DNA from 2 places in the Mesorhizobium sp. M8A.F.Ca.ET.161.01.1.1 genome. Region 1 is predicted to be linked to the other one. Evidence: riboswitches for the same ligand, from Rfam matches in the RefSeq annotation. Region 1 holds a riboswitch; the other holds the start of a gene.

Region 1 (3,588 bases):
TCCAATACTCCTAACGTCTTGAATTCCACGAGTGGCGAGCGAGCCCGCCACTCGCAACAGGCGTCAACGGCCGAAGAGGTTGCGATCGCTACCCGGCCGGGTAGGCGCCTCGGTGGCCGGAGCCGACTTGCCGATCGACGCGGTGTTCGCGTTGTCGGTCGACGTGACAGCCGCCTGGTTGGCACCGCTCGAACCGTAGTTGTCGCTGCCGGCAAAGGCGCTGCCGGAGAGGGCCAAGACGGCGGCGGCGGCAATGAGGATCTTGTTCATTTTAGGTACTCCTGAATTTGTGGCATCCACCCCGCGCGGCAGGGTCGCCCCGCCGCAAGCCGGGGATCGGCTGTTAGTTGTTGCCGAAGAGATTGTGGTCGGCGCCCTGGGCAGGCGTCTGAGCAGCCGGCTCCGACTTGCTGGTCGAAGCGGTGTACGAGCTGTCGACAGTGGCAGCGGGGGTGGCGGCGTTCGAACCGTAATGGTCGCTACCAGCGAAGGCGCTGCCGGAAATGGCCAGAAGGGCGGCGGCAGTGAGAACAATCTTTTTCATTTTGGGTACTCCAGTATTTTTCCGTCCGTCTAGCGGCGTGTCTTGGGATTAAAATCGCGTCGTTCGGACCGCCCCGATGTGGGAGAGCACCTCTGCTGTTTCCAATCACGAAGTTGTTCAGCGTGGACCATGACTCTACCACTTGAAATTGTGCCAGTGATTTCCACATCTGTTATTTTCTGTCGTTATATCAATCAGTTAGCTAAAAATGGCACCCCGATCACCAACTGTATCGGAGGCTCGGCGTTCACACCGTCCTGCACGCACCGTCAACAGAAACGAACCGTTCGGTTCGATTTTAGAATCTGCTAATAGTCACTTTTCGAAACTGTTAACCTTTTCGCCCCCGGCAAAGGGGTCGAAAAAACGGTGCCGGCGCGCCTGGCGACAGAAGGCGATTTGATGATGCGACCCCTGTCACGACGTTCCAGCATGCGTGTCGCGCCGCATGGATGCGATGTCGCTTTCATGCCGATGTCGCAAACCCTGCCGTGATTAGATCAGGCATCTCAGGTGCCGCTGCGTGACGACGGAGCGGAGAATTGGGAAGCCGGTCAGATTCCGGCGCTGCCCCCGCAACGGTGGTGGAGTTCAAGTCGCAACGGGAGACCACTGGGCGTAAGCCTGGGAAGGTGTCGCGATGGTCCGTAAGGACGACTCCAGAGCCCGGAAACCAGCCCGAGATGGCTAGAACTCGACTGATCGCGGTGGGCGGTCAAGAGGCGGATGGTGTTTGTCCGGCTTTGCGCCGATCTGCGTCCAGTCCTTCCTCAATCACCACCAGTTCAGTCCTTGAAAATGAGGACAGGACATGGACGCGCGCAACGACATGCTGAGGCTCTTGAACAGCCGCAGACAAGGCTTTTCGCTGGAACAGCCTTTTTACACCGACCCGGACTACTTCAAGCTCGACATGGAGCTGATCTGGTATCGCGACTGGCTGTTCATCGGCCATGATTGCGAATTGCCCAAGCCGGGCAGCTTCATCACCGTGCAGATCGGCGACTATCCTATCGTGCTGGTGCGCGATCAGCAGGGCAAGATCAACGCCTTCCACAATTCCTGCCGCCATCGCGGCAGCCGCGTCTGCAACAGCGACAAGGGCATGGCCGCCAAACTGGTCTGTCCCTATCACCAGTGGACCTATGAGCTGGACGGGCGCCTGCTGTTCGCCCGCCAGATGGCCGAGGGGTTCGACAAGAGCCAGTTCGGGCTGAAGCCGGTCGCCTGCGAAAGCGTCGCCGGCTATGTCTTCATCTGCCTGGCCAAGGAGCCGGCCGACTTCGCGCCGATGCGGGCGATGATCGAGCCCTATCTCAAGCCGCACCGGCTGAGCGAGGCCAAGATCGCCTTCGAGAGCACGATCATCGAGAAGGGCAATTGGAAGCTGGTCTGGGAAAACAACCGCGAATGCTATCATTGCGCGGGCAATCATCCCGAACTGTGCAAGACCTTCCCGGAAGCACCGACCGTGACCGGCGTGCAAGGCGCCGACAGCGATCCGGAGATGCTGGCGCACTGGGCGAAGTGCGAAGCTGTTGGCCTGCCCAGCAAATTCCGCATCGACCCGGCCGGGCAATACCGCGCCACCCGCGCGCCGCTGCTGCGCGACGCCCAGAGCTACACGATGACCGGCAAGCGGGCGGTGAGGAAGGACCTGTCCGACAGCGTTTCGGCCGACCGCATCGGCACGCTGATGCACTATCACTACCCGACGACCTGGAACCACATCCTCGTTGATCATGCCGTCACCTTCCGCGTGCTGCCGGTCAGCGCCACCGAAACGGCAGTGACGACGAAGTGGTTGGTGCACAAGGACGCGGTCGAGGGTGTCGACTACGATCTCGCCGAACTCACCCATGTCTGGACCGAGACCAACGACCAGGACCGCCGGATCGTCGAGGAGAACGCTTTCGGTATCCTGTCGCCGGCCTATGAACCCGGCCCGTATTCGGAGCTGCATGAAGGCGGCGTCATCCAGTTCGTCGACTGGTATGCCCGCTTCATCGGTCCGCGCCTGGCCGAAGGCGGGCGGCCGGCGCTGCGCAGCGTCGCCTAGCGCATGTCACCCAAAAGTGTGCAGCGGTTTTGGGATCACGACATCCGCAAAATGAAAGGTATGCAGGGATGAATGCGATGACCGACCTTGGCCTCTATCGCCATCTCGACCAGATGGCGCCCTGGAACGACAGGCTGCAGGTGCTGGAAGTGACCGGTGTCAGCGACGAGGCGCCCGACGTCAAGACCTTCACCTTCCGGTCCGACAACCAGACCTGGTTCCGCTACAAGCCGGGCCAGTTCGTGACGCTGGAACTGCCGACGCCGGATGGGCCGCTGATGCGCACCTACACGCTGTCGTCGTCGCCGTCGCGGCCGTTCTCGATCGCGGTGACGGTGAAGGCGCAGGCGGGCAGCATCGGCACACGCTGGATGTTCGATCACCTGGCGCCCGGCTCGCACGTCAAGGCCTATGGACCGGGCGGCGACTTTTCACTGCACAGCCATCCGGCGGCGAAATATCTGTTCGTCTCGGCCGGCTCCGGCGTGACGCCGATGATGTCGATGCTGCGCTGGCTGAACGACTGTGCGCCATGGACCGATGTCGGTTTCGTCAACTGCGCGCGGCGCCCGGAAGAAATCATCTTCCGCAAGGAACTCGAACTGCTCGGGGGCCACATGCCTGGCCTGTCGCTCGGCTTCATGATCGAGGAGCGGTCGAGCCGCGAGGGCTGGTACGGCCATATGGGCCGCATCGACGCCATCCGGCTGCCGCTCCTGGCACCCGATTTCCGCGAACGCGAAATCTTCTGCTGTGGGCCCGATCCCTTCATGCGCGCCGTGCGCGGCATGCTCGAAGCCGCCGGCTTCGACATGGCAAAGTACCATCAGGAAAGCTTTGCCGCGCCGACCGTGGACGAAGTCCCGGCACCGTTTGCCGCGCCGGCTGAAGCCGGCGCGGCAATTTCCGTCGAAGCCGCGACGCCGATCCGCTTCGCGCTTTCGGATGTCGACGCCGACTGCGTCGCCGGCCAGACCGTGCTGCA
Region 2 (3,588 bases), on a different contig from region 1:
GAGGAATTGCGGATTGCGCGCCGCCACCGTCTCCCAGTCCGTGTTGCCCCAGCTCGTTTCCAAGTCGGCCATGATATTGTCGCCGCCGGCCGCCGAGATCATGGCGCTGGGGATGGCGAATTTTCCCGCGGTAAACGGCTTGTCCTCGCCGGAATCGTAGAGGAACACGCGTGTTCCCTTCGCGCTGCCAACCTTGGCGCTGCCGACCTTGGCGCTGATCTCGGCGAGTTGCGCCTTCCAGCCGGCAACAAGCTGTTCCGCTTCTGCCTCCTTGCCGAAGATCTTGCCCAGCTTTTCGACGTCGCCATAGAGCAGGTCCATGGAGGCGGCCGGGCGGCTCTTGTCGAGGTGGACGCAGCTTTCGGTCAGTACCAGCGTCTTGATGCCGTGCGGAGCGAGCGTGTCGGGCGTCACGTCGCCGCCGGGCTTCATGCCGTAGTACCAGCCGGCGAAGAAGAAGTCGGGCTCGACGGCGACGAGGTTCTCCAGGGTCGGATATTTCGGCGCCAGTTCGGGAATGGCACCCTGTTCGGCCTTGAATTCGGGGCCGACCTTGTACCATCCACTGATGCCCGTCAGGCCGACGATCGAAGGCTGCAGCTTCAGCGCGAAGGCCATCTCGGCCATGTTGAGATCATGGATGACGGCGCGCTTCGGCGGAGCGTCGAAGGTCAGCGGCTTGCCGCAGCTGTCGACGGTGACGGGGAAGGCGAAGGCCGTCGAGGCCAGCAGCGAGAGGGCGAGCGAGAAGGCAAGGCGTTTCACGGATTTGCTCCTTGGTTGAACCGTGTCGGACGATGAGGGGCGTTGATCAGGATGGCGGCGAGGCGCGGTTCGGAAGGTCGAACACCGTCAGTTCGCGATCCTCGGTGGGATGGCGCAGGCGAAACACGTCGACGCCGAAAATCTCGCGGATCAGCTGTTGCGTCAACGCCTCGTGCGGCGGCGCCAGCGCCTGCAGCCGGGCTTCGTTCATCACCGCGACCCTGGTGGCGAAGGGTGCCACCAGGGTCAGATCGTGCAGCACCGCGATAACGGTCATGCCGAAGCCGGCCACCAGTTCGAGCAGCTGCGCGCGGGCGCGCGGGTCAAGGTGGTTGGTCGGTTCGTCGAGAAAAAGGATCTTGGGCTCCTGCGCGATGGCACGCGCAAGCTGGGCGCGCTGGCGTTCGCCACCAGACAGCGAGCCGATGCTCCGGCCGAGCAACGACAACAGGCCGGTCCGGCGCAGCGCGTCCACCACAATGTCGCGTTCCTCGCTCCGGCCCCTCAGGCCGGCATGCGGGACGCGGCCAAGCTCGACATAGTCGATCACCGCCAAACGCGGATCCGGTTGGTCGCTCTGGCCCACGACGGCGATATGCAGGGCCCGCTCGGCGGGCGAAATCCTGTCCAGGCGCCGCCCGCCAAGCTTCACCTCTCCGAAGCTCGGCCTGAGCATGCCGGACAACATGCGCAGCAACGTGGTCTTGCCGGCGCCGTTGGGGCCAATGATGGCAAGGCGGTCGCCTGATGTCACCGACAGGCTGACCGCATGGACCAGATGCCGGCCATTCGCTATCGCGCCCAGGTCGCACGCATCGAGAAGCGGCGTTGTCATCGACTGCCTTCCGCCAGCTTGCCCGCCCCCGGAATGCGGGCAAGCGTCTTGCCGGCCAGGCGCGGCGGACGTTGTCCGGAATTGCACCAGCCGTCGGCAAGCGAAGCGTAGAGCCGGGCAAATCGCACGAGGTCGGCGGCGTCGGCCTGCGCGTCGATCGACCCGAAGAGATAGGCGGCCTTGCCTGGTGCCTGGAAAGCCACCGTCAGGGGACGCGCGCAACCCGCCATGCAAGCCACGCCCTCGACCGTGAAACCATGCGCCACGTCAGGCTGGGCCGAGAGGCGGGAGCGCAACTCGGCGCACAAACCTTCGCCCGACCTGACGCCGGTCGGCACGTCGCGGCAAAGGGTGCACACGATGATCTGGTGCATGGGGCTGGGCTGAATACGATCGATTGCGCCGTCCAACTTCACGTCACTTTCAAAACTGGCGACGGAAGAATGTTGGTCGACCGGCCGACAAGACCGATGTCCACGTCTCCTCCCGGCACACCCCGTCCGGTCAACTCAGTGATGGCAGGTCTCCTGGCTCACGGGTCTCTGCGCAATCCTGCCTTCCCAGCCTTGCCGGCCAGTGGCGTTCCGGATCTTGCTCGCCGCTTACAGTTGCGGGGGCAGCCGCGGCCTCGACCCAAAAACCGGGTCTCACCGCGTTCCCTTTTCACCCCTCGCCTTTCGGCTCGGGGACCATCACGAGTCGCAGCCTATGCCGCGAGCGATTTCGAGGCAAGGCGATTGCCTCGTTTTGTTATAACAGAACTCATACGAGAGCAAGCCTGCCGTCGGCATGGGCGCGGACGGACTTTGCGTCCACGCCTGTCAGCGTTGCCGTTTTCGATTTTGCGCCATGCGCAATTTCGATCAAACTGGCCGGGCAACGAGGCGCCAGAGTGAAGACGCCACATGCGAGGAGCACATGAACCCGACCGAGAAAGCGCTATGGTTTGTCGAGAGCCACCTGCCGGAGGCTGTTACGCTCGACGACGTCGCCCACAGCAGCGGCGTGTCGCGCTTTCATGTGACGCGCGCCTTCGGCGCCGCCACCGGCCGTTCCGTCATGGGTTACATGCGCTCGCGCCGGCTGACCGAGGCGGCGCGCAGGCTCGCCGGCGGCGCGCCCGACATACTGTGCGTCGCGCTCGACGCCGGCTACAACTCGCATGAGGCTTTCACCCGTGCCTTCCGCGACCAGTTCGGCACCACGCCGGAACTGGTGCGCGCGCAAGGTTCGACCAAGACACTCGATCTCGTGGAGCCTATCTTGATGGACCATACCCTGCTCACCAGCCTTGAACCACCGCGCTTCGAGACCAGCCGACCCTTCCTCATCGCCGGCTTCGGCGAGCGCTACAGCTGCGAATCGAGCGCCGGCATTCCGATGCAGTGGCAGCGTTTCAGCCCTTATATCGGCAACATCCCCGGCGAAGTCCCAGGCGTTTTCTACGGTGTCTGCCTCAATGGCGACGATGCCGGCAATTTCGACTATGTCGTCGGCGTCGAGGTGTCGGACTTCTCCGACCTGCCGAAGGAATTCTACCGGGTGCATGTGCCGGCGCGGAAATACGCCGTTTTCACGCATCGCGAGCACATCTCGACCATCCGGCGCACGATCAACACGATCTGGAACAGCTGGCTCCCGGCCTCCGGCCATGAAATCGCCGACGTGCCGGAATTCGAGCGCTATGGGCCCGAATTCGATGCCCGCACCGGTAATGGCGGGCTGGAGATCTGGGTGCCGGTCAAGGCATAGAGGCGCCGCTACAGCTCCAGATCCCAGTTCTGGCCAACCAGATCCTTGCCGAAGGAATGGTGAGGCTCTTCCTCGGTCAGCTTGAAACCGGCCGCCTGGTAGATGTGCCGGGCCGCGGTCAGAATGTCGTTGGTCCACAAAGTCAGCGTCTTGTACCCCCTGGCGCGGGCAAAGCCGATGCATTCCTCGACCAGCCGTTTGCCGATGCCGAGGCCCCGCGCCGACGGTTCGACATA

What was found. Region 1 has a riboswitch for cobalamin ahead of EN804_RS26935 (aromatic ring-hydroxylating dioxygenase subunit alpha). Riboswitches for the same ligand answer to the same signal wherever they lie in the genome.
Region 2: another riboswitch for cobalamin. It lies ahead of EN804_RS13615 (DUF1636 family protein); the one in region 1 lies ahead of EN804_RS26935 (aromatic ring-hydroxylating dioxygenase subunit alpha).

What each region holds. Positions count from the first base shown of each region.
Region 1 is NZ_SRTD01000014.1:102,284-105,871, reverse strand. It holds gene EN804_RS26945 (DUF680 domain-containing protein) at 64-270, opposite strand; gene EN804_RS26940 (DUF680 domain-containing protein) at 344-544, opposite strand; cobalamin riboswitch at 1,039-1,241, shown strand; gene EN804_RS26935 (aromatic ring-hydroxylating dioxygenase subunit alpha) at 1,356-2,603, shown strand; gene EN804_RS26930 (hybrid-cluster NAD(P)-dependent oxidoreductase) at 2,681-3,588, shown strand, end outside.
Region 2 is NZ_SRTD01000004.1:416,089-419,676, reverse strand. It holds gene EN804_RS13625 (ABC transporter substrate-binding protein) at 1-765, opposite strand, end outside; gene EN804_RS13620 (ABC transporter ATP-binding protein) at 812-1,600, opposite strand; gene EN804_RS13615 (DUF1636 family protein) at 1,597-1,974, opposite strand; cobalamin riboswitch at 2,100-2,309, opposite strand; gene EN804_RS13610 (AraC family transcriptional regulator) at 2,519-3,352, shown strand; gene EN804_RS13605 (helix-turn-helix domain-containing GNAT family N-acetyltransferase) at 3,361-3,588, opposite strand, start outside.